2 regions of the Gemmatimonas aurantiaca T-27 genome follow, and region 2 is predicted to be linked to the other one. Evidence: riboswitches for the same ligand, from Rfam matches in the RefSeq annotation. Region 2 holds a riboswitch; the other holds the start of a gene.
The links. A riboswitch is a leader RNA that binds a small molecule or an ion and turns the genes downstream of it on or off. The one in region 2 is predicted to bind cobalamin.

Region 1 (12,140 bases), 1.5 Mb from region 2:
TGGTTGGCGCACGCGCGCAGGCGCTGCGCAAGCCGGTGCGTTGGTTCTCGCTGCCGCAGCTCTTCCGCTACGAGCGCACGCAGAAGGGTCGCCTGCGTGAGCACTTCCAGCTCAACGTCGACATCGTCGGTGAAGCCGATGTGATGACCGATGCGGAACTCGTGTCGGTGGCCATCGAGATCATGCGTGCCTTCGGGCTCACGCACACCGATGTGCGCGCGCGCGTGAGCGATCGCCGGTTGCTCAACGGACTGCTGGAGCATCTCGCGATCGCCGAACCGACGTGGCCCGCCGTGTATGCGGTGCTGGACAAACTCGAGCGACAGCCGCGCGAGGTGTCGGCCGAGAAGCTCGCCGAGGCCGGCATTGCCGGCGATACGGCTGAAGTGATTCTCGGCTTCACGTCGCTCGACTTTGCGACGGTGCAGGCACGCTATGGTGATGCGCCGGCGGTGAAACCGCATCTCGATCGCTTCGCGCAGTATCTCGCGCATTGTGATGCGCTGGGCGTGGGCGCGTGGATGCGCTTCGATCTCACGATCGTGCGTGGTCTCGCGTACTACACGGGCATCGTGTTCGAGCTGTTCGACAACGTTGGCGAGTTTCGCGCCATCTGCGGCGGCGGTCGGTACGACAATCTGCTCAAGTCGCTGGGGGGCACCGATCTGCCGGCATTGGGCTTTGGCATGGGTGACGTGGTGATCGGCGAATTGCTGCGCTCACGAGGCCTGCTGCAGGTGTCCGCGACGCCGCCAGCGTATTGGGTGGCGCAGTCACCGGACGCTCCGGATGCACCGGCCGCTGCACTGCGCACGGCGTCGGCGCTGCGTAGCGCCGAGTGCATCGTGGAATACGCCCTCAAGTCCCAGAAGCTCGACAAACAACTCGAGGCCGGGCGCAAGGCTGGCGCCGGTGCCTTTGTCATCGTCGATCCGTCGAGCGCCGATGCGCCGTGGCGCATTCGCCGCGCCGGCCATGACGACCAGACGTTCTTCACGCTCGAGGCCCTGACGGCCTGGGCGTCCTCGCATTCCGGAACACCCGCATGAGCGACGACAAGAAGCTGACCACCCGCGCTGACAACTTCAGCGACTGGTACAACGAACTGGTACTGCGTTCCGAACTGGCCGACTACTCGCCAGTGCGCGGCTGCATGGTGATCCGTCCGTGGGGCTATGGCATCTGGGAGCGCATGCAGCGCGCGCTCGATGACATGTTCAAGGCCACCGGCCACGTGAACGCGTACTTCCCGTTGTTCATCCCGGAGAGCTTCCTGTCGAAGGAAGCCGAGCACGTGGAGGGCTTTGCGCCCGAGTGCGCGGTGGTGACGATGGGTGGTGGCAAGCAGCTCGAAGAACGACTCGTGGTGCGCCCCACCTCGGAAACGATCATCTACTCGATGTTCGCCAAGTGGGTGCAGAGCTATCGCGACCTGCCGTTGCTGTACAACCAGTGGGCCAACGTGGTGCGCTGGGAAATGCGCACGCGGTTGTTCCTGCGCACGATGGAATTCCTCTGGCAGGAAGGCCACACGGCCCATGCCACGCACGACGAGGCCGAAGAAGAGACACGTCGCATGCTGGGCGTGTATCGCACGTTCATGGAAGAGTACATGGCCATGCCCGTGATCACCGGCCAGAAGACGGACGCCGAGAAGTTTGCCGGCGCGCTGCGCACGTACTGCACCGAAGCCATGATGCAGGACAACAAGGCGTTGCAGGCGGGCACGTCACACAACCTCGGCCAAAATTTCGCCAAGGCGTTCGACCTGACGTTCCAGAACGAAGCAGGGCAGCAGGATCACGCGTGGAACACGAGCTGGGGCGTGTCCACACGCATGATCGGCGGCCTGGTGATGACGCACAGCGACGATGCGGGCTTGCGCCTGCCGCCGCGCCTTGCGCCCACACAGATGGTCATCGTGCCCATCTGGAAGACGGATGAAGAGCGCGCCGCGACCATCGAAGCCGCCAAGCGCATCGCCGAAGACCTGGGCAGCTTCAAGCGCCCCGATCACGAGCGCATTCGTGTGCATGTGGACGAGCGCGTCGGCATCAAGCCGGGCGCCAAGTACTATCACTGGGAACTGCGCGGTGTGCCCCTGCGCATGGAGATCGGCCCGCGTGATCTGGCGTCGTCGAGCGGCATGCTCGTGCGCCGCGACACGCGTGAGAAGCGCTCCATCGCGTTCGATGTGCTGCGTACCGAACTGCCGGTCATTCTCGACACCATCCAGGCGGACATGCTGGCTGCGGCACGTGAGCGCCTCGAAGCCAACAGCCACCGTGGTGACATCACCTATGATCGATTCAAGGAGATCATGGACGGCCCCGGTGGATTCGTGTACGCGGGCTGGAACGGTGACCCGGCCGTGGAGCAGCGGGTGAAGGAAGAGACGAAGGCGACGATCCGCTGTATTCCGGATGCGGAGTTCCGCTCGCCGAACGCGCCGACGACGTGCATGGTGACGGGTGAACCCGCCAAGTACGAAGTCATCTGGGCGCGTTCGTACTGACCGGCGACCACCAAGCGATGTCAGACTCCGGATTTGATCGTCGGCAGGGCGTGCTGCACGCGGAAGGCGTGCCACTGCCGACGATCGCGGCGGCTGTGGGAACGCCCGCCTATGTGTATTGCGCCGGCACCATTCGTGCGCGGTACGAGCGGCTCGCCCATGCCTTCGAGGGCGTGCCGCATCGCATTCACTTCGCGATGAAGGCCAACTCCAACCTCGCCGTGCTGCGCCTGCTGCAGGAGCTCGGTGCGGGCGTGGACATCGTCTCAGGCGGCGAGTTGTATCGCGCGCGCGAGGCCGGCTTCACGGGCCGCGATGTGGTGTTCAGCGGCGTTGGCAAGACCGTGCAGGAAATCGAGCAGGCGCTCGATGATCGGGTGTTGCTGATCAACGTGGAGTCTGAGGCGGAGCTCGTCACCATCGACGCCGTGGCAGCCCGCAAGGGTGTGGTGGCACCGATTGCCATCCGGGTGAACCCCGAGGTAACGGTGGAGACACCACACGCCTACATCCGCACCGGCGAGAAGGGGCAGAAGTTTGGCATCCCGCGCGACGACATCACGCGTCTGGTGTCCCTCATCCGCGAACTGCCGCACATTGCGCTGCGCGGCCTGGGCATGCACCTCGGCTCGCAGATCGGGAACGCCGATCCGCTGCGTGATGCGCTGCCACGTCTGTTGGTAGCCGTGGAAGCGGCACGTGCCGAAGGACACGACGTGCGCTACCTCGATGTGGGTGGTGGACTGTCGGTGCCATACGAACCCGACGAACGCGATGCCGACGTGGAGGACTACGCGCAGATCGTGCGCGCTGCCGCCACGGAAACCGGATTGACCTTGTTGCTCGAACCCGGCCGGTACATTGTGGCCGAAGCAGGCACGCTGCTGACGCAGGTGTTGTATCGCAAGCACGCGGCCGGCAAGGACTTCATTGTCACCGATGCCGGCATGAGTGATCTCATCCGGCCGGCGCTGTATCAGGCGTATCACGCCATCGAAGCGGTGGTGGATACGACCCGCACGATCACCGCCGATGTGGTTGGACCCATTTGCGAATCAGGCGACTTCTTCGCCAAGAATCGCGAACTGCCCGATGTGTCGGCCGGCGAGTTGCTCGCCATCCGCACCACCGGCGCGTATGGCTACACCATGACGTCGAATTACAATTCCCGTCCGCGTGCCGTGGAAGTGCTCGCCGACGGTTCCCGCTTTGCCATCATCACGGAACGCGAGCGCTACGAGGATCTCGTGCGACTCGAGCGTGCCCACCTCCAGTGGAGAACCACCTGATGCGTATCGGCCTGTTGTCGGATACCCACGATCGTGTGCCGGCCGTTCGCGCGTTGTTGGAGCAGATGGTGCAGGGAGGTGTCTCGCTGGTCATGCACGCTGGCGACTACTGCTCCCCGTTTGTGCTGCAACCGTTCCAGGACCTGTCGCTGCCGTTGCTTGGCGTATTCGGCCGCAATGATGGTGATCGCGACGCGCTCGTCGCGGCCGCGAACTCCGGCTTTGGTGCCGCCGAATTGTTCGAGTCCCCCCACTCGTTCGACCTGGGCGGCAAGTCGGTGCTGCTCATTCACGATCTCGCCGATGTGCATCAGCGTTCCATCGATGGACATGAGGTGATCGTGCACGGCTTCACCCACGTGCCGGAAATGAAGTCGCGTGGTGATTCACTGTTGGTCAGCCCGGGCGAAGCCTGTGGCTGGCTGCATGGGGCGCCGACGGGCGCCATCCTCGATCTCGATACCAAGGCCGTCGAGTTCCTCAAGCTCACCGGTCCGGAGTGGAAGTTCTGATGAACAGCCGTATCCTCATCCTCGATTGTGGTTCGCAGTTCACACAGCTCATCGCCCGCCGTGTGCGCGAAGCGCGTGTGTACTCCGAAATCCATCCGCCCACCAAGTCACTCGACTGGATCCGGGCCTGGAAGCCCACCGGCATCATCCTGTCGGGCGGGCCGAGTTCCGTCACCGATGAGGGTGCGCCCACCATTCCGCCGGCGCTGCTCGATGTCGCACCCGTGCTGGGGGTGTGCTACGGCATGCAGCTCATCGCGCACCTCGAAGGTGGTTCGGTGGTGGGTGGTGGTCGTCGTGAGTACGGCCGCGCCGAAGTGACGGTGGATGAAGCGTCGGGCATGTTTGCCGGCTTCACAGCGGGTGAGAAGACTACGGTGTGGATGAGCCACGGCGATCATGTGGAGCAGGTGCCGCCGGGCTACGTGGCTACGGCACACAGCGGCAACACCTGCGCCGGGTTCCGTCACAAGACCAAGCCCATTCATGCCGTGCAGTTCCACGCCGAGGTACATCACTCGGCGCGTGGCGCGGAGATCATCGAGAACTTCCTGTTCGATATCTGTCACTGCGCGCCCGATTGGACACCTGGTCATTTCATCGACCTCGAAGTGGCCAAGATCCGTGAGATGGTCGGTGACCGTCAGGTGATCTGCGGCCTGTCCGGCGGCGTGGATTCGAGCGTGGCAGCGGCACTGGTACACAAGGCCATCGGTGATCAGCTCACCTGCATCTTCGTGGACACCGGTCTGCTGCGCCTGCATGAACGCGAGCAGGTGGAACGCACGATGCGTGCCCACCTGGGCATCAAGCTCATCACGGTGCGCGCCGAGGACCGCTTCCTGAACGGGCTGGCTGGCGAAGGCGACCCGGAGAAGAAGCGCAAAATCATCGGGCACACGTTCATCGACGTGTTCGAGGATGCATCGGCCGAGGCCGGGAAGAACGCCGAGTTCCTGGTGCAGGGCACACTGTATCCCGACGTGATCGAGTCGGTGAGTGCCAAGGGTGGTCCGTCGGCGACCATCAAGACGCACCACAACGTGGGTGGCCTCAAGCCGGACATGAAGTTCAAGCTCATCGAACCACTGCGCGAACTGTTCAAGGACGAAGTGCGCAATGTGGGCCGCGAGCTGGGTCTGCCCGAAGAGATGGTGGGTCGCCACCCGTTCCCGGGGCCTGGTCTCGCCATTCGTGTGCTGGGTGAAGTCACGCCGCATGCGCTCGATGTGCTGCGCCGCTCCGATGCGATCTATCTCGAAGAGATTCGTGCAGCGGGTTTGTATCCCGACATCTGGCAGGCGTTTGCGGTGTTCCTGCCGGTCAAGTCCGTGGGGGTGATGGGCGACGGGCGCACCTACGAAAACGTGGTGGCACTGCGTGCGGTGACCAGCACCGATGGCATGACGGCGGACTGGTATCCGTTCCCGTATGAAGTGCTCGGACGCATTTCGAATCGCATCATCAACGAAGTCGATGGTGTGAATCGGGTGGTGTATGACATCAGCTCGAAGCCGCCGGCGACGATCGAGTGGGAGTAGGCTCCGTCGCGGTTCGCTGAACGCGTGGACGCGGTATGGCTGAGCGGCCTGGGCCGGTAACGGTTCGGGCCGCTCGTCAATCCGGTAAAAAACCTGCTTGCTTTCGCGAACCGGAGCCGCAATAATCAGCCAGCGTTTGGTTCCCCGGATTATTCCGATCCGGGGTGAAAAGGGAATCCGGTGCGGCGCATTTGTGTGCCTATTCCGGGGCTGCCCCCGCAACTGTAAGCGGTGAGCACCTGTCGATCACGGTCACTGGCATAGGACGCCGGGAAGGCCAGACAGGGGCGTCGACCCGCGAGCCAGGAGACCTGCCAGCGCGCGATTTCACGTCCTCGGGCGGGGTGCCCCGGGTGATCGTCGGTCACGCGATGCGCGCCCTGTGCCGCTCGTACCTGACCCGATCCCTGCCTCCCCTCGTCCAGCACTCACGGGGGTTTCGATGGCAATCTCGCACGGTGTCAGTGAGACGCGTTTCGGCGCGTATTCCGCGGGCAATGGGTCCCGTCCTGCCGACCTGACCTTCCAGGTCATCCGCCGCAACCGCACCCTGTCGCCCTTCGATCCATCGAAGATCGCGGTGGCCATGACCAAGGCCTTCGTGGCCGTTGAAGGGTCCAGCGCCGCAACCTCGGCGCGTGTGCGCGACATTGTCGAACGACGGTGTGTCAGCGTGGTGGAGGCACTGACCCGCCATGCCGATGCGCAGCGCGCCTTGCACATCGAAGAGATCCAGGACCAGGTCGAACTGGCCCTGATGCGCGGTGGTCACCACAAGGTGGCTCGCGCCTACGTGCTCTATCGCGAAGAACGCGCTCGGCTGCGGCGTGAGTCCGGCGCGGAAGAAACCACACCCGGCGTTGCCACGAGCACGGTGCGGTTCCGCACGGCCACCGGCGAACTGCGCACCATCGACCAGGGCCACCTCGGTCTCGTCATCGACGATGCGTGTGATGGCCTCGACGGTGTGTCTGCCGTGTCGGTGCTCGACGAGACGCTGCGCAACATCTACGACGGCATCACGGCCGACGAGCTGTCGCTGGCGCCCATTCTGGCTGCCCGCACGCTCGTGGAGACAGAGCCGAACTACGCCTACGTGAGCGCGCGCCTCTTGCTCGAGCGCCTGCGCGCCGAGGTGTTGAGCGGCATTCATGGGCAAGAGGTAGAAGCGCGTCCGGCAGATATGACGCGGCACTATGTCGACTACTTCCCGTTGTTCGTGGCCCGTGGCATCGACACGGGCCTGCTCGATCCGGAGCTCGCGCGCTTCGACCTGCATCGTCTCGCGTCGGCGTTGCGCCCCGAGCGAGACCTCGCGTTCCGATACCTCGGCCTGCAGACGCTGTACGATCGCTACCTGCTGCACAACGACGGTGTGCGCCTCGAGTTGCCACAGACGTTCTTCATGCGGGTGGCCATGGGACTGGCCCTGCGCGAAGTGGACCGCGAAGCGCGCGCGATCGAGTTCTACGAGCTGCTGTCGTCGTTCGATTTCATGTGCTCCACGCCAACCCTGTTCAACTCGGGCACTCCGCGGGCGCAGCTCTCGTCGTGTTTCCTCACCACGGTGCCCGACGACCTGGACGGCATCTTCAAGAGTGTGAAGGACAACGCGCTACTGGCCAAGTACTCCGGCGGTCTGGGCAACGACTGGAGCCGCGTGCGTGGCCTGGGCTCGTACATCCGGGGCACCAATGGACGCTCGCAGGGTGTGGTGCCGTTCCTCAAGGTGGCCAACGATACCGCGGTGGCCGTCAATCAGGGTGGTAAGCGCAAGGGTGCGGTGTGTGCCTACCTCGAGACGTGGCACATCGACATCGAGGACTTCCTCGACCTGCGCAAGAACACGGGTGATGATCGGCGTCGCACCCACGATATGAACACGGCGAACTGGATTCCCGACCTGTTCATGCAGCGGGTGGAAGAAGACGGCGATTGGACGCTGTTCTCTCCCGATGAAGTGCCGGACCTGCACGACCTGTACGGCCGGGCGTTTGCCGAACGCTATGTGCAGCACGAAATCCGTGCCGAGCGTGGCGAGGTGACGGTGCACAAGCGCGTGAAGGCAGTGGACCTGTGGCGCCGGATGCTCACCATGTTGTTCGAGACCGGTCACCCGTGGATCACGTTCAAGGATCCGTGCAACCTGCGCTCGCCGCAGCAGCACACGGGCGTGATTCACTCGTCGAACCTGTGCACCGAAATCACACTCAACACCTCGGACTCCGAAGTGGCGGTGTGCAACCTCGGCTCGGTGAATCTGGCCAACCATATCAGTGGTGGTGGCATCGATCGCGCGCGGCTGGCCAACACGGTGCGTACCGCCGTGCGCATGCTCGACAATGTCATCGACATCAACTTCTACACCATCCCGGAAGCACGTCGTTCGAACCTGCGGCATCGGCCCGTCGGTCTCGGGATCATGGGCTTCCAGGACGCGTTGCACATGCTGCGCGTGCCCTATGCCTCGGAAGCAGCCATCCGCTTTGCCGATGAGAGCATGGAGTTCCTGAGCTACGAGGCTATTGCGGCGTCGTCGGATCTCGCAGTGGAGCGGGGCAGCTACGGCTCGTTCAACGGTTCGCTGTGGCAGCGCGGCATCCTGCCGATCGATTCGCTGGCACTGCTCGATGCCTCCCGCGAAGGTCGGCTCGAGTGTGATCGTTCGTCGCGCCTCGACTGGAGCAGCCTGCGGGAACGTGTGCAGACGCAGGGCATCCGCAATTCGAATCTGCTGGCCATTGCCCCGACGGCGACCATCTCCAACATCTGCGGTGTGTCGCAGTCCATCGAGCCGTCGTATCGCAATCTGTTCGTGAAGTCGAACATGTCCGGCGAGTTCACCGAGGTGAACGAATACTTGGTGCAGGACCTCAAGAGCCGCGGTCTGTGGGACGAGGTGATGGTCGGTGACCTCAAGTACTTCGATGGCAGCCTGGGTCCGATCGATCGTGTGCCGGAAGATCTCAAGCAACTGTACATGACAGCCTTCGAAGTGGATTGTGCATGGCTCATCGAAGCCGCCGCACGCCGCCAGAAGTGGATCGATCAGGCGCAGTCGCTCAACCTGTACGTGGCGCGGCCGAACGGCCGTCAACTGGACACGTTGTACCGGCTGGCGTGGCGTCGTGGGCTCAAGACCACCTACTATCTCCGCTCGCAGGCGGCCACGCACGTGGAGAAGAGCACGCTCACGCGCACCGACGGCAAGCTCAATGCGGTTGCCGTGGCAGCGGCGCAGACGGTGAGCGCCATCGAAGCCGTGACGGCGCCCGCATGCTCCATCGACAATCCGGATTGCGAGGCCTGCCAGTGATCGACGCCACCACGGACTCCACCACGGACTCCACCACACATGACGCCTCGCTGGCCGACCTGGCCACGGGGCTCGGCGAGATCGATCGTCACGGCGGACGCGTACGCGTCGACGACAAGGCGATGATCAATTGCCGCGCCGACGTGAACCAGCTACTGCCACTCAAGTACCGGTGGGCCTGGGAGAAGTATCTCAGTGGCTGCAACAATCACTGGATGCCCACCGAAGTGTCCATGCAGGCCGACCTGGCCATCTGGCGCTCACGGGACGGCCTCACGGACGACGAACGTCGCGCCATCAAACGCAACCTCGGGTTCTTTGCAGCATCCGAATCGCTGGTGGCCAACAACATCGTGCTGGCGATCTATCGCCACCTCACCAACCCCGAGTGCCGACAGTACCTGCTGCGTCAGGCCTTCGAAGAGGCGATTCACACGCACACCTTCCAGTACATCTGCGAGAGTCTCGGCCTCGATGAGGGCGAACTCTTCAACATGTACCGTGAAGTGCCGTCGATCACGGCCAAGGCGGCCTGGGCGCTCAAGTACACCCAGCACCTGGCGGACCCGGGGTTCAGCACGGGCACGCCGGAGACGGATCAGGCCTTCCTGCGTGATCTGGTGGCGTTCTACGTGGTGTTCGAAGGCATGTGGTTCTATACCGGCTTCGCGCAGATCCTGTCGCTTGGCCGCCGCAACAAGATGGTGGGCATCGCGGAGCAGTATCAGTACATCCTGCGCGACGAATCCATCCACCTGAATTTCGGCATCGACGTGATCAATCAGATCAAGGTCGAAAATCCCCATCTGTGGAGCGCCGCCTTCCAGGAAGAAGTGCGGCAGATGCTGGCCGAAGCGTGCGAGCTGGAAGTGGCGTACGGCCGCGATACCATGCCACGGGGCTTCCTCGGTCTCAATGCTGCGCTGTGCGAGACGTACATGCATTTCATCACGAACCGGCGGTGTGCGCAGCTTGGGTTGGCTCCGGTGTTTCCTGAAACGGACAATCCATTCCCATGGATGTCGGAGGCGATCGATCTCAAGAAGGAGAAGAACTTCTTCGAGACACGCGTGATCGAGTATCAGAACGGCGGGGCGCTCAAGTGGGACTGAGAGTTTCCCGTACCGCCTGTTGCCGGTCGTGCAGCAGGCGGTACGAGTAGCCCGATACGACGGGAATTGCCTCAGGAGAGCGGGTTGCGCCACCGGTAGCCTGCACGAACATTTCCCGGATGCGCCTACCAACGAAGTCGTCTGGTGTCCAGGACATGGTCGAAGCGAAAGAACCGAGCGGTCGGGCCGCGCACGGCGCGCGGCTTGATGCTTGACGTGATGCCGCAGGGCACCTCCGGCGCGCCGGCGTCTTCACTGCCGCGTCTGGCGCCGCCGTATGTGATTTTCGACCGCGAGCATTGGGCGACCCTGCGCGCCGAGACCCCGTTGGCGCTGTCGGAAGCCGAACTGCTGGCGCTGGCTGGCGTGAACGATCCCACGTCACTCAGCGACGTGACCGAGGTATTCCTGCCTCTGGTGCGCTTGATTGAGCTCCACATGGCCGCCGCCCGCAGCCTGCGTCACATGGTGGACGGGGCGTTTGTGGGACAATGGCGCGCCACGGCGCCGTACGTGATCGCCATTGCCGGCAGTGTGGCCGTGGGCAAAAGCACCTTCGCACGCCTCCTGCGAGCAGTGCTGGGCCAAAGCCAGAATCGTCCTCGCGTCGAGCTCGTTACCACGGATGGCTTTCTCCAGCCGACCCAGGTGCTGCAGGCGAATGGGCTCATGGAGCGCAAAGGGTTTCCGGAAAGCTATGATCTGCGAAAGATGCTGGCCTTTCTGGAGGGGTTGAAGTCGGGCGAATCGCAACTGCGGATTCCCACTTACTCGCATGAAGCCTACGACGTGGTGCCCGGGGAATTTCAGGTCGTCGACCGTCCGGACATCCTGATCTTCGAAGGCCTGAATGTCCTGCAGACGGCGAACAGTCTGGTGGCGGTGGCTTCGGACTTTTTTGACTTCACGATTTATCTGGATGCCGATACCGCGACGATCGAGGAGTGGTATGTCGATCGCTTCCTGAAGCTGCAGCGCACGGTGTTCCAACGCGAAGCCTCCTACTTCCATCACTACAAAGACCTGACACCAGAGGCCGCGGCCAAGGTGGCCCGCGATATCTGGCGTCGGATCAACCTTCCGAATCTGGAAGAGAATATCGAGCCGACACGCCGACGCGCCCGTGTGGTGATGCGAAAGGGGAGTGATCACCGGGTCGAGGAGATCTGGCTACGCCAGACCTGAGCGAGGGCACGTTGTGAGTTGGAATCCTGCACTGGAGCCCGGGTGTCCGTCTCCCGGTGACCTGGACGCGATCGAGACGGTGATCGTGCCCCGGGCGCGTGACATCGGCCGATTCGAGGTACGCCGTGCCTTGCCTGCCCCCAGCCGGCAGATGGTTGGTCCCTTCATCTTCTTCGACCAGGTCGGTCCGGCGGAGCTGTTGACGGGGCACGGTGTGGATGTGCGTCCCCATCCGCACATCGGCCTGGGTACCGTCACGTACCTTTTCCAGGGTGAGTTCCACCACCAAGACAGCATCGGCACCAATCAGGTGATCACGCCCGGCGCCGTGAACTGGATGGTGGCCGGCAAGGGCGTCACACACTCGGAACGCACGCCCGCGTTGCATCGCCAGCACCCCAACCGACTCTTCGGCATCCAGACCTGGGTGGCGCTACCGGAAAGCGACGAGGACATGCTGCCCACGTTTTCGCATCATGGGGTCGATGCATTGCCCGTGATCGAAGATGCCGGCACATCGGTGCGCCTGATCCTCGGCCACGCGTATGGCCAGCAGGCACCCGCGCACTTGTACTCCGATGCCTTTTACGCGGATGTCGTGCTGCAACCGCATGCACGGCTGCCGTTGCCCGATGACCACGAGGATCGCGGCATCTACGTGGTGGAAGGT
Region 2 (12,140 bases):
ACAAGCGCGTGGGGAAGGGGTAGTCCACCAGCATCGCGGCGTCGCGATTGAAGAGATTCTCGACGGTCAGCATGGGCGAGAACGTCCAGCCGCTCCGGGTCGTCGAGGTGGAAAGCCGCACATCGGTCATGCGGTAGGGCGCGAGCGCATTGAGCGTGGAGCCCGGTGCCACACGGCGGGTGCCGACATGGCGTGTGATCACGTCGGCACGTGCTGCACCGGCGGTGATCGACGACTGCAGGGAGGCCGTGACCTGCGGGCGATACACGATCTGACCGGTGAGCACACCACCGGCGTACGTCACATCGGTGTGATCGAGTGTGCCCTGAAATTCGAGGTGGGCCGCGGGAATACGCAGCGCACTGCGGGTCTCCCAGCCACGGCGGCGCACATCGTAGTTGTTCGGGCTCCAGATGAATCGGAAATCGGGGAACCACAGGATCATGCCATCGACGTCGGCGCGAAACGCCGCCGCTTCGGCAACCCATCGCAGTGGACCTACCGACACTTCCCGGAGGCTCACACGCGCTTCCATGTCATGTTTCGTGCGCTCAGGACGCAACGACGGATTGGCGCGCACCTGCACACCTTCATGGAAGAACTGATCGGCGATAGTGGGCGGCGCAAAGCCAGCCCCGTACGACACACTGAGCGCTGCGACACCACGTTCCGCGCGCACCATCACGCGCGGCGATACGGCCATATCGGTGAGCAGCGAACTGTGATCCAACCGCAACGCAAAGTCGGACAGTAGTCGCGTGGGTCGTGATGCCCGTCCGAGTGCACGCTCGGCACGCGCATTGAACCAGGCACCGGCCAGTGTTTGTCCACTCGGCGCATTGGCCGCGAGGTTGTTGCTGGCCAACTCGAGATGCCGTATGTCGATGCCGGCCGATGTGGTCATGAGAGGCCATGCCGCAGTCGCGGACGACGTGACCGTCAGGCCATTGGCCGTGACCGTGTCGGCAAACGGCTGCCCAAATGGCGGCGTCGGATCGTTGTATGTGCCACGCTCACGGGTCACATCGGCAGCCGACGCGATCACCCACCGTGAGGGGCTCCACTGTGCGGTGAGTCCGCCACTCAGGCGCGAAAATTGTTGACGCCCCGACTGGGAGGGCTGGATGATCGTGCCGGCCATGCCGCGATCGGTGTTGCCGTACGTGCCGCGCACGGTGTACTGCTGCTGCCCGATATCCAGACCAGCGCTGCCCACCACCTGGGTGGTGGCGGCATCGGCATTGAGCCGATCGGCACGGCCGCCGCCGCGCACGGCCGGTACGGGATACGAGAAATCACCACGCACCGAGCGATGATCCACGCCCAGCGACACGGACCGCGTACCGCTGGCTCGCGGTACAGACGTACCCAAGGTACCAGCCACACCCCATTCGCCGAGCGCGCCACCGCGCACAAGCGCTGAACGTTCATGTCGCGAACGACGGGTGACGATTTCGATCACGCCCGCCATGGCGCGCGGACCATAGCGGGCCGACTGTGCGCCCGTGAGCACGGTGACGCGTTCGATGTTCTCGAGCGGAATGGCCGAGAGGTCGGCCGAGCCGGAGATGGCCGAATTGAGCGGCACGCCATCGAGCAGGATGAGCACCTGGTTCGACGAGGAGCCGCGTATGGACACCCGTGCCGGCTGACCCGGTCCACCAGATCGTGTGACCACCACACCCGGTGTGGTCTGCAGCAGGTCGCCAAGGTCGCGCTGACCGGATGCTTCTATCGTGGCCCGTGTGAACGTCGTGGCATTTGGCGCGACGGAATCGCGTTGCGCTTCGACTACCATGCGCTCCAACACGGGTGCCATGGGGCGCAGTGTGACATCGAGCTGCGTGACGCGTGCGTTCTGCACACTCGCATCGAGCGCGCGTTCGATGAAACCCAGGGCACGCACACGGACCACATACACCCGTGGCTCGAGACTGCGCACGAGGTAGGTGCCGTCGGCATTGGTACGGGCGCTGGTGCTCACGCCTTCCAGTTCGATGCGCGCATCGGCCACCGGGCGTCCGGTGCCTTCTTCGGTGACTCGCCCACGGACTTCACCAGCCACCTGGGCACGCAGTGCCTTCACGGGAGCCAGAGCGGCGATTGCGACGACGCAGAGTGTCCCAACGAGTCGCTGCCTCATGCCGCACCGCCCAAACTGGCCGAAGCGCCCTGTGGCACGACCTGCGGTGCACCATCGCGGTGCCACTCGATATCCACGGGCCATTCGTACACTTCGGCCACACGCTCAGCGGTCAACACCTCGGCCGCCGTGCCTGTGGCAACGATGGCCCCGTCGCGCAACAGCACCATGCGGTCGGCATAACGCGCGGCGAGGTTCAGATTGTGGGTCACCAGCACCACCGTCACACCATCCTCGCGCAGTCGACGCACCTGCTCGAACATGGCCATCTCGTGACGGATGTCGAGGTACGTGGTCGGTTCGTCGAGCACGATCACGCGGGTTTCCTGCGCCAGGGCACGCGCCACGCGCACGCGCTGACGTTCACCGCCGGAGAGCGTAGGTACCCAACGCGTCGCAAATTGCTGCACGTCACATTGCTGCATGGCGCGATCGATGGCCTGCACGTCTTCCTCACGCTCACGCTGCCACGCACCGAGATGGGCATACCGACCCATGGCCACCGTGTCACGCACCGTGAAGAGCGGTTCCACTTCTCCTTGCGGCACCACGCCGATCTCCCGGGCGAGCCGCTGCCGCGGCCATGCGCGCATCTCTTCACCACGGAAACGCACCTGGCCCTGCCCGGGACGCTCCACGCCCAGCAGCAACTGCATCAGCGTGCTCTTGCCGGCGCCGTTGGGGCCGATGATCACGGTGAGCAACCCGCTGTCGATGGTCAGCGTGATGTCGCGCAGCGTGGGCTGCGTCGCACCATGGTGGCGGAAGTGCACGTCGGTGAGCACCCACTCGGGGGCGGAGGCTGCGCGCATCACAGCACACGCTGGCTCGAGGGACGCCGCAACAACCACACAAAACACGGCACACCCACCAGCGCCGTCACCACGCCAATCGGTAACTCGTTGGCTCCAGCCACCGTGCGCGCGGCTGTGTCGGCCGCGACGAGAAACACGGCACCTGCCAATGCCGCCGTGGGCAGCAGACCTTGATTGTCGCCACCCCACAACAAACGCAAGGCATGCGGTACCACGAGGCCGACAAAGCCGATCGTGCCGCTCATCGCGACCGATACTGCCGTGAGCAGTGTGGCGGTGGCAAACGCGATCCACTTCACGCGCTCCACTTCTGCGCCCAGATAGGCCGCCGTGGACTCACCGATTGCGAGCAAGTTGAGTGAGCGGGCCAACCACAGCAGCACCAGAAACGCCGGGAACACGGTCACCGCCAGCACCGACACCGAGCGCCATGACGCACCCGAATGACTGCCCATCATCCAATAGATAGCGGTGCGCACCGACTGATCATCGGCGAACGTCAGCACCAACCAGATGCAGGCCACCAGAAACGATCCCACCACCACGCCCGCCAGCAACAGCACGCGCGTATCGAGACGCTGGCCAACGGAGTACGCGATGCGAAACACCAGGAACATCGCCAGCAGCGCGCCCACAAACGCCGCCGTGGGCAGCGCCCAGATGTAGCGCAGCGAATAGCCGCCCACGACACTGAGCACGGCGCCAAACGCGGCGCCACTCGACACACCCAGCACATACGGCTCGGCCAGTGGATTGCGTAGCAGCGCCTGATAGGTCGTACCACTCAACGCCAGTGCCGCACCCACCAAGGCGGCCTGAAACGCCCGCGGCAAGCGCAGCTCGTGCAGGATGTTCACGTACGTCGGGTCCCCTTCGCCCAACACGGCCTGAATCACCTGCGCGCTCGTGAGCTGGACGGCGCCGAGACGCAGGGCCAGCAGAAGCGTGAAGGCCAGCAGGGCCGCCAGCAGCGGAATGCGCCAGGCGAGGGAAGACAACCGCATCAGTTCTTCACCGCCGAATCACGCGATGGCGCTCGGTCGGGAATGGAATCCGGTTCCGCCACCGGCGACGGGAATTGCGGATGCATCGCACTGCGCAGCACTTCGGCCGCGAGCCCGATGTTGGGGCTCGGACGGCTGAGCAGGTCGGCCGGTACGGCCACTACACGTCCTTCGCGGATGGCCCGCAGGTTGCGCCACCCCTGCATGACCTTGAGGCGCGAAAGGGCCTGGGCCTTGAACTCCCCTACCGGCACCACCACCACATCCGGGTCGCGACGCACGATTTCTTCCATCGTGACGTTCGGCCAGTTCGTGGCGGCGTCGTCGAAAATCGAACGGCCGCCGGCGAGCGTGATCAGTTGCCCGATGAAGGTCTTTGGTCCTGCGGTCATCGGTGGATCGTTGAACACGACGTACATGACCGTCGGCACCTTGAGCGTCTGCACAGAACTGCGCACGGCTTCGAGTTGTGCACGCAGTGCGGTGGACACACGCTGCGCATCAGGGGTGTGACCAGTCAGCGCGCCGAGATTGGCGAGGCCGCGGAACACATCGGTGGTGTCCTGCGTGCGCAGCATGAAGATCGGGATGCCCAGCGCGGTGAGCCGCTCGCGGAATTGCTGGCGTTTGTCGGATTCCCACGACACCACCAGCTCCGGCTTGAGCGAAACGATCATCTCGATGCTCGGATCGACACTGCCGCCAACCAGTGGCAGGTGCTGCACCTCCGGCGCCACGTCGTAGCGCGTGCGCGCGATCAACTGTTCCGCGGCACCGAGCGCCAGTAGCGTTTCGGTGGCACTGGGAATGAGCGAAACCACCCGACGGGCCGGTTGTGCCAGCGTGACGGTACGGCCCGCATCATCGATCACCGTGACCGGTGCGGTGCTCGCGGCGGAGATCGCCGTTGAATCAGCAGCCGCGGCCGCGGCCTGTTGCGCGGTCTTGTCGCAGGCGACCAGCACGCATGCCGCACAGCCCATGGCCATAATGCCACGCCAGGTTGCACGAACGCGCAGAGATGTGTCGGAGCGCCTGCCTGAAAACACAAAACCCGTCCAGTCTCGGTGATCGAGAGGGACGGGGGCGGCAGACATCTATCGACGCACAATAAGGTGCATCAGACCGACGCGGACGGCCCCGCAGTCCTCCCTCGAGGATTTGCAGCGGGAACGAACGGCCGGTTTCCTGGCTCGAGGCGGTCGGCTTCTCCCTTCCCGGTGCATGCACCAGTGGGTGTTGCGCAGAAGTCGCTGCTAGCTGTCGTGTCCAAAGACACGGCAGAGCCTCATACAGTGGCGGGGCCGCGCCGGCATTGCACCGGCTTCCAACAAAGGCCCGTTCGTGACGATCGATTGTGAACTACTGAGATGTGCACGTTAGCGGCATCCCGATTCGGAACGCAAGCCCGTGGCATCTTGCGCGGTGGGTGACCACCGAAGATGCTGCGGGCATGACGGGAACACACGCGGCCAGGACGCAGGACATGCGGCAGGACACACATCACGAAGATGCTCACGGCAATGGACGTGAGTCTGCGGCGCCACTTGGCCTCGTGCTCATGGTGCAGGGCACTTCGTCCCACGCCGGCAAGACCACGGTGGTTGCGGCGCTGTGCCGGTGGTTCGCCAATGCCGGCTATCGGGTGGCGCCATACAAGGCGCAGAACATGTCGAACAACGCCGCGGTGACAGCCGATGGTCGCGAGGTGGGTCGCGCACAGGCCATGCAGGCGGTTGCCGCGCGTGTACCCGTGACGGTCGACATGAATCCGGTGCTGCTCAAGCCACAGAGCGATCGCACGTCCCAGGTGGTGGTACTGGGCGAACCATGGATCACGGCGGATGCCGTGGACTACTATGGCCGCAAGCAACACTTGTGGCCCATTGTCACGGACGCCCTCGATCGACTGCGCGCCGCGTTCGATGTGGTGGTGATCGAAGGTGCCGGAAGTCCCGCCGAGATCAACCTGGCGCAGTACGATATCGTGAACATGCGGGTGGCCCGTCATGCCAATGCGCCGGTGCTGTTGGTGGGTGACATCGAACGTGGCGGCGTGTTTGCCTCGTTGTACGGCACACATGCGTTGCTGCAACCCGAAGAACGCGCGCTGATCAAGGCGTTCGTGATCAACAAATTCCGTGGCGATCCTTCACTGCTCGACCCGGGATTTGCGATGCTGGAAGAGCGCACGGGGGTGCCCACGATCGGTGTGCTGCCGTGGCTCGATCTCCGCGATATTCCCGAGGAAGACGCCCTCGAATGGCGCTCGGCGACCGATCATGGAAACCCCGATGCCCCGCCGGCGGTGCTCGATATCGCCGTCATGCGCCTGCCGCGCGTGGCGAATCTCGATGAGTTTCAGCCGCTCATCAACGAGCCCGGGGTGCGTGTGCGATTTGTGGGTGATGCCGATTCCTTCGGTGCACCCGACCTGGTCATTGTGCCCGGTACCAAGTCCACGCTCGGGGATCTCGCCTGGTTGCGCGAGCGATCACTCGATGCCTGCATCCTGGCACATCGGGCGGAAGGTGGTGCGGTGCTCGGGATCTGCGGTGGTTTGCAGATGTTGGGGGAGCGCATCGTGGACGAACACGGCGTGGAACAGGTGGGTGAAGCCGAGGGTCTCGGACTCTTGCCACTTGTGACCCACTTCGAAGCGCGAAAGATCACCCGCCGTGTGAAGGCGCAGGTGATCGGAGCGCAGACACTGTTCGGTGCTGATCTGCGTGCGGCCGCGCCCTTCGACGCCTATGAAATTCACATGGGGCGCAGCACCTCCACAGAGCGTGGGCAGGCACCGTTGTTTGCGCTGGAGAGTGCACAGGGCCGCTCCCACGACGGATCATGTTCCAGCGATGGCTTGGTGGTGGGGACCTACCTGCACGGCGCGCTCGAGCATGCGCCGTTGCGTCGCGCGATGCTCACCCAGCTCGCTGCGCGAAAGGGGGTCGAGTTGCCGGCATCCGGCGCCGCCACATCGGTCGACGATGCCCTCGATCGTCTGGCCACGGTGGTGTGCAGCAATCTCGATATGGATGCGGTGTTCGACATGATGGGTCTGCGCGGCACGACAACATGAGTGCCGACACCACCAACATGAGTGGCGGGTCGGTGCGCCTGCTGCTCGGCGGCGTACGGGCCGGCAAGAGTGGACGAGCCGTGGCGCTGGCCGAAGCGCAGAGCGATGCGGCGCTGTTTTTTGTGGCCACTGCGCAGGCGTTCGACGATGAGATGCAACAGCGCATCGCCAATCACCAGGCCGAGCGTAGTGCCCGGTGGCGCACGATCGAAGCGCCCGTGTCGATCGTGCCGGCCATCGATGAGGCGTTGTCCGCGCCGCATCTGTTTGCCCGGCGCGTCGTGGTCATCGACTGTCTCACGCTGTGGGTCAGCAATCTGCTGCTCGCACGGGCCGACGACGAACTGCGTGACGCCGAGCCGTACGTGGCTCGCGAGGTTGCAGCATTGGTGACCTGCATGCAGCACCACGCCGATGTGCAGTGGGTCGTAGTGAGCAATGAGGTGGGGCTGGGCATTGTGCCGCACACACTGTTGGGACGTGCCTATCGTGACGCACTTGGACGTGCGAATCAGCTCGTGGCGGCCGCTGCCGGCACCGTGGAGTTGATGGTGGCCGGCATCGTTCTGCCGCTCAAAGGTCCATCAGAGCGGCACTGAATCGCGTCACTGGGGGCGCTTTGCCAGGGCGCTTTGCCAGGGCGCTTTGCCATGGCGCCGCGCTTAGCGCTTGGCCCGCTCGAGCTCGATGTATGTGCAGCGGTCCTGCACCACCAGCATGCCTGCCCGCGCGAAACGCTCGGCCGCTTCGGCGTTCCGAATGCCGAGTTGCATCCAGACCACCGATGGCTCGGCGGCGAGGATTTCCTCGACGTGCCCGGGAATGTCCTCTGATTTCCGGAAGAGCTGTACCATATCGGCGGCCGGATCGACGGTGGCCAGAGAGCGGTGCACGGGCACGCCCAGGATCTCTGTCACCTCCGGGTAGTACACGGGCACGGGGACGATGTCGAAGCCTTTCTGCTGCATGTAGGCGGGCACCGTATGGGCGGGGCCCCCGACTTCACGGGGTTTGATCCCGATCACCGCCACACGTTTGACCTGTTGCAGGATGTGGTCGATCTGTTCCGGCGTGTCGAGCAACCGTGCTCGCCAGTCATCCGGCCCCGGGGTTACCTTCGAAGGCATATCGTTCCGATCCAGCGTCTCCATACCGGAGTTCCTCGATGCGTGTGTTGGTTCTTGGCGCGGGGCTGCAAGGCACCGCGTGTGCGTTTGACCTGCTCAATGATTCACGTGTGAAGCAGGTCCTGCTGGCCGATCTGCAGTTGCCTGCACTACCCCGTTTCCTGCAGGATGTGGCAGGATCCCGTCTCGAGCCGCTGGCGCTGGATGTGCGCGATGAGCAGGCTGTACGCGCCGCCTTTGCGCGCTGCGATGGGGTGCTGAGCGCCATTCCCTACTATTTCAACGGCACGCTGGCCCGTCTTGCGGTCGAAAGCGGCGTGCATTTTGCCGACCTGGGCGGCAACACCGCCATTGTGCAGCAGCAGAAGCAGCTCGATGCCGAGGCCAAGGCCAAGGGGATCTCGGTCATTCCCGATACCGGTCTCGCACCGGGTATGGTGAATGTCATCGCGCAGCACGGCATCGATCAGTTCGATACGGTGGATTCCGTGAAGCTGTTCGTCGGCGGGTTGCCGCAGGTGCCGGAACCGCCGCTTGGCTACCAGATCGCGTATTCCATCGAAGGCATGGTGGACTACTACACGACACCGTCGTTGGTGGTACGCGGCGGACAGCCCACCACCGTCGATGCGCTCTCCGAACTCGAAACGGTGGTGTTCGATGAATCGGTGGGCGCGCTGGAGGCGTTTCACACCGCCGGTGGTTTGTCCACGATGGTGTATCGCTACGCCGGCCAGATCCCCGTGATGGAGTACAAGACACTGCGGTATCCGGGACATGCGGCCATCATGCGCAGTGTTCGTGATCTGGGCTTGCTGGGCACGGAGCCGGTGGATGTGAAGGGGCAGCACGTGGCGCCACGCGATGTGTTCGTGCGTGTCGCCGGCGCGGCGTTGCGCAAAGGCAAACCTGACCTGGTGGCATTGCGTGTCGTGGTCACGGGCATCACCGGTGGTGCACGCACGTCGCGGGCGTGGGAAGTCGTCGATCGCTATGACAGCGAACGGGGCATCTCGGCCATGATGCGCACGACGGGATACACCCTCGCGATCACCGGACTGCTGCAAATGTCGGGTGCCATCGCGGCAGGTGTGCACACCCCTGATGAGTGCATTCCACCTGCGCGCTACTTCGAGATGCTGGCCGCGCGCGGGATTCTCGTACGCGAAGTCGACGCGGTTTGACGCCGGGCCGATGTTGCGAGCGCCTGCCGATCGCTCATGAGGATCGGCAGGCGCGTTGTCATGTGCGGAACTCGCCGATCAGTCCGCGCACACGCAGGCTGGCTGTCTGCAGCATTTCCGCGGTCGCGGACACTTCCTGCGCCGACGCCGATGTCTGCTCGGTGCTCGCGGCCACTTCTTCGGCTGCAGCGGCATGCCCTTCTGCTGTGTCGCGTGCATCGTACAGCGAGCGCTGCACCTGACTCAGTGATCGGCGATTGCCCTCCACCGCCGTGGTCACGCGGGCTGTGGCGCCGTCGACCTGGGCCGCTGCGTGTTCGATGCGAGCGAGCGCGCTCCGCACACCCTCGGCAACGGTTTCTGCATCACGCAGTCGTGTCGCACCAGATTCCACTGCGGTTGACGCGCTGGCGATGCGGCCGCGGAATCGCTTCACGTTTTCGGTGACTTCATTGGCCGCGTGGGCGCTCTGTTCGGCCAGCGCGCGCACTTCCTGCGCCACGACCGCAAACCCGCGACCCGCACTGCCGGCCCGTGCCGCTTCGATGGCCGCGTTCAGTGCCAGCAGATTGGTTTGTGTGGCGATCTCCGAGATGACATTGACAAAGTCATCGATCACCGCGGTGGCGTCACGCACGGCCACCATCTCGTCGCGCGATGCCTGTACCACCTCGCGCGCACCGAGCAGGGTGTCGATCGCGACCTGTACCTGGTCGCGTGCACCGTTTGTGGTGTGCCGAATCTCGCGCCCCACGCGGTCGGTTTCTTCCGCTGCTTCACCGATCGTGGCTCCGGCCTCCGCGAGCTCCTTCACAGTTTCGCCGGCATGGTTCAGCGAGGTGAGCTGCATCGTCGCACCATGGGAGATGTCCATGATGGCCGACGTGACATGCTGTGACGACGCGGCGGCGGAGGAGGCCGACGCGGTGAGCTCGCTGGCTGCGAGTGTGACCTGATCCGCTTCTTCCTGCACGCGGGAGAAGAGCAGGCGCAGACGTTCGCGGGCCTGCCGCATGGCGTCGATCAGTTCGGCGTACTCCTGCGCAACGTGAGCGGAGCCGGCCGCATAGGGCGGGTCGCGCAGGTCACCTGCACCAATGGCCATGAGTTCGTCGCGCAGTTGTACCATGGGCTGCGTGATGGCTCGCGCGGTCGAGAGGCCAAAGAAGGCCGCCACACCAAATGCCAATGTCACCACCACGACCAGACTGGCTTCTGCATTGCGAAGTCCTTCCCGCATACGATCGATCGCATCACCAGCGCCCACCCGTGCCTCACGACGCAGTGCCTGCAGCTCCGTCTCGATGGCCTGGATGTCTTTGGTGGTGAGGGCCAGTACACGGTTGGCTTCCTCCGTACGCTGCGCCAACTGCCACGCACGGGTCGTCGCCACGCGCACCTCGAGGGTGGCCTGCAATCGGCCGATGGTTTCGAGTCGACGCCGTTCCTCGGCGCTCAACAGGCTCTTGGACACCGCGTCACGACGCAGTTGCTCCGCCTGCACGGTGAGACCCTGGTACTGCTGTTCATCGCTCTCCGTGCCGGTGCTGAGGTAGCGCAGTCCGGCCACGAGTTCGCGCAGCGCGATGTTGGTGGCGCGCTCCACGAACTCGGAACGATCCGTGACGTCATGGACGGTGGCCTCGGCCTGCGCATTGCTGCGGGAGAGCCAGAACCATCCCAACACACCCGCCGCCACGAGCAGGGTGATCGACGTACCAAACCCCGCGAGCAGTCGGGCGCGGATGGTGGAGATCTGCAGGAGGTGCCTCATGGTGCGCCCGCCCCCGTCTTCGGGACATCAGTCCCGGTACCGGTGCCTGCAGCTCCAGCGCGCGTCACCCGGGTGAGAAGAACCGGGCGCCCCTTGATGTCGTGATTCTGGTCAAAGGCGATGCGTCCGACGACACCATCCACCGAGGGAGTGCCGTTGCCGATGCCTTCGAGGGCCATGCGCAGGGCCGGGCGAGTGTTCGCGCCGCCGGCAACGGTTCGCCCGATCACGATGGCCGCGTCATATGAAAGCGCCGCGAAGCCGTCGGGTTCCTGGCGGAACCGATCACGATAGCGGGCGAGAAAGTGCATCGCCTCGGGGCTCGACGCCCGGTCGGCGCGAAAGAAGGCCGAGACGTAGGCGCCGACGGCGATGGTATCGCGGGCAATCCCCTCGGTGCCGTCGCCACCGACGAAGGGCACACGGACGCCTCGGGCACGGAGCGACCGCAGGAATTGCACGGCGTCGTCGGCGTCGCCCGGGAAGAGCACCACGTCGGGTTTGCGCAGGGCCACGAGGCTCGCGTAGGCCTCCCACTCCGTGACGCCGGTCAGGTAGGGATCGCGGGTGGCTACGATGCCACCACCTTTGCCAAACACGTCGGCGAAGGTGCTGGCCCAATCACGTCCATACGAGTCGTTGCGATAGATGATGGCCGCCCGGCGCGCGCCAAGGGTGTCGAGCACCCAGTGCGCGGTATGCTGCGCGGCGTCGGCGTCGCTCGGGGCAACACGGAAGAACCAGGGACTGACCCCACTCAGGCGCGGCGAGGACGCGGTCTGGGAGACCATGACCACGCCGTTGGCCCCCTCATGCTCAGCATCCGCATAGATCGGCACCGTCTCCAGAGTGTTGCCACTTTCCGGGTGGCCCACGACGGCGATCACCGTAGGATCTTCGCGGAGCTGTTCGGCCAGTCGGACCGGGCTCGAAACACCGGCCGGTGGTAGTCGCACGGCAAACCGGGTCGGGCCGGCCGCGTTCAGCCGTTCCACGGCGAGTTCGAGCCCA

Region 1: it holds a riboswitch for cobalamin, as region 2 does, so the genes downstream of both, GAU_RS08965 (ribonucleoside-diphosphate reductase subunit alpha) here and GAU_RS02530 (ABC transporter substrate-binding protein) in region 2, are expected to answer to the same signal.

What each region holds. Positions count from the first base shown of each region.
Region 1 is NC_012489.1:2,070,907-2,083,046, reverse strand. It holds gene hisS (histidine--tRNA ligase) at 1-1,049, shown strand, start outside; gene proS (proline--tRNA ligase) at 1,046-2,515, shown strand; gene lysA (diaminopimelate decarboxylase) at 2,533-3,804, shown strand; gene GAU_RS08975 (metallophosphoesterase family protein) at 3,804-4,316, shown strand; gene guaA (glutamine-hydrolyzing GMP synthase) at 4,316-5,857, shown strand; cobalamin riboswitch at 5,977-6,190, shown strand; gene GAU_RS08965 (ribonucleoside-diphosphate reductase subunit alpha) at 6,300-9,173, shown strand; gene GAU_RS08960 (ribonucleotide-diphosphate reductase subunit beta) at 9,134-10,285, shown strand; gene coaA (type I pantothenate kinase) at 10,493-11,470, shown strand; gene GAU_RS08950 (pirin family protein) at 11,484-12,140, shown strand, end outside.
Region 2 is NC_012489.1:566,204-578,343, forward strand. It holds gene GAU_RS02515 (TonB-dependent receptor) at 1-2,086, opposite strand, end outside; gene GAU_RS02520 (ABC transporter ATP-binding protein) at 2,140-2,955, opposite strand; gene GAU_RS02525 (FecCD family ABC transporter permease) at 2,955-3,962, opposite strand; gene GAU_RS02530 (ABC transporter substrate-binding protein) at 3,962-4,951, opposite strand; cobalamin riboswitch at 5,124-5,333, opposite strand; gene GAU_RS02535 (cobyric acid synthase) at 5,392-7,044, shown strand; gene cobU (bifunctional adenosylcobinamide kinase/adenosylcobinamide-phosphate guanylyltransferase) at 7,041-7,643, shown strand; gene GAU_RS02545 (CoA-binding protein) at 7,707-8,195, opposite strand; gene GAU_RS02550 (saccharopine dehydrogenase family protein) at 8,210-9,355, shown strand; gene GAU_RS22110 (methyl-accepting chemotaxis protein) at 9,414-11,129, opposite strand; gene GAU_RS02560 (branched-chain amino acid ABC transporter substrate-binding protein) at 11,126-12,140, opposite strand, start outside.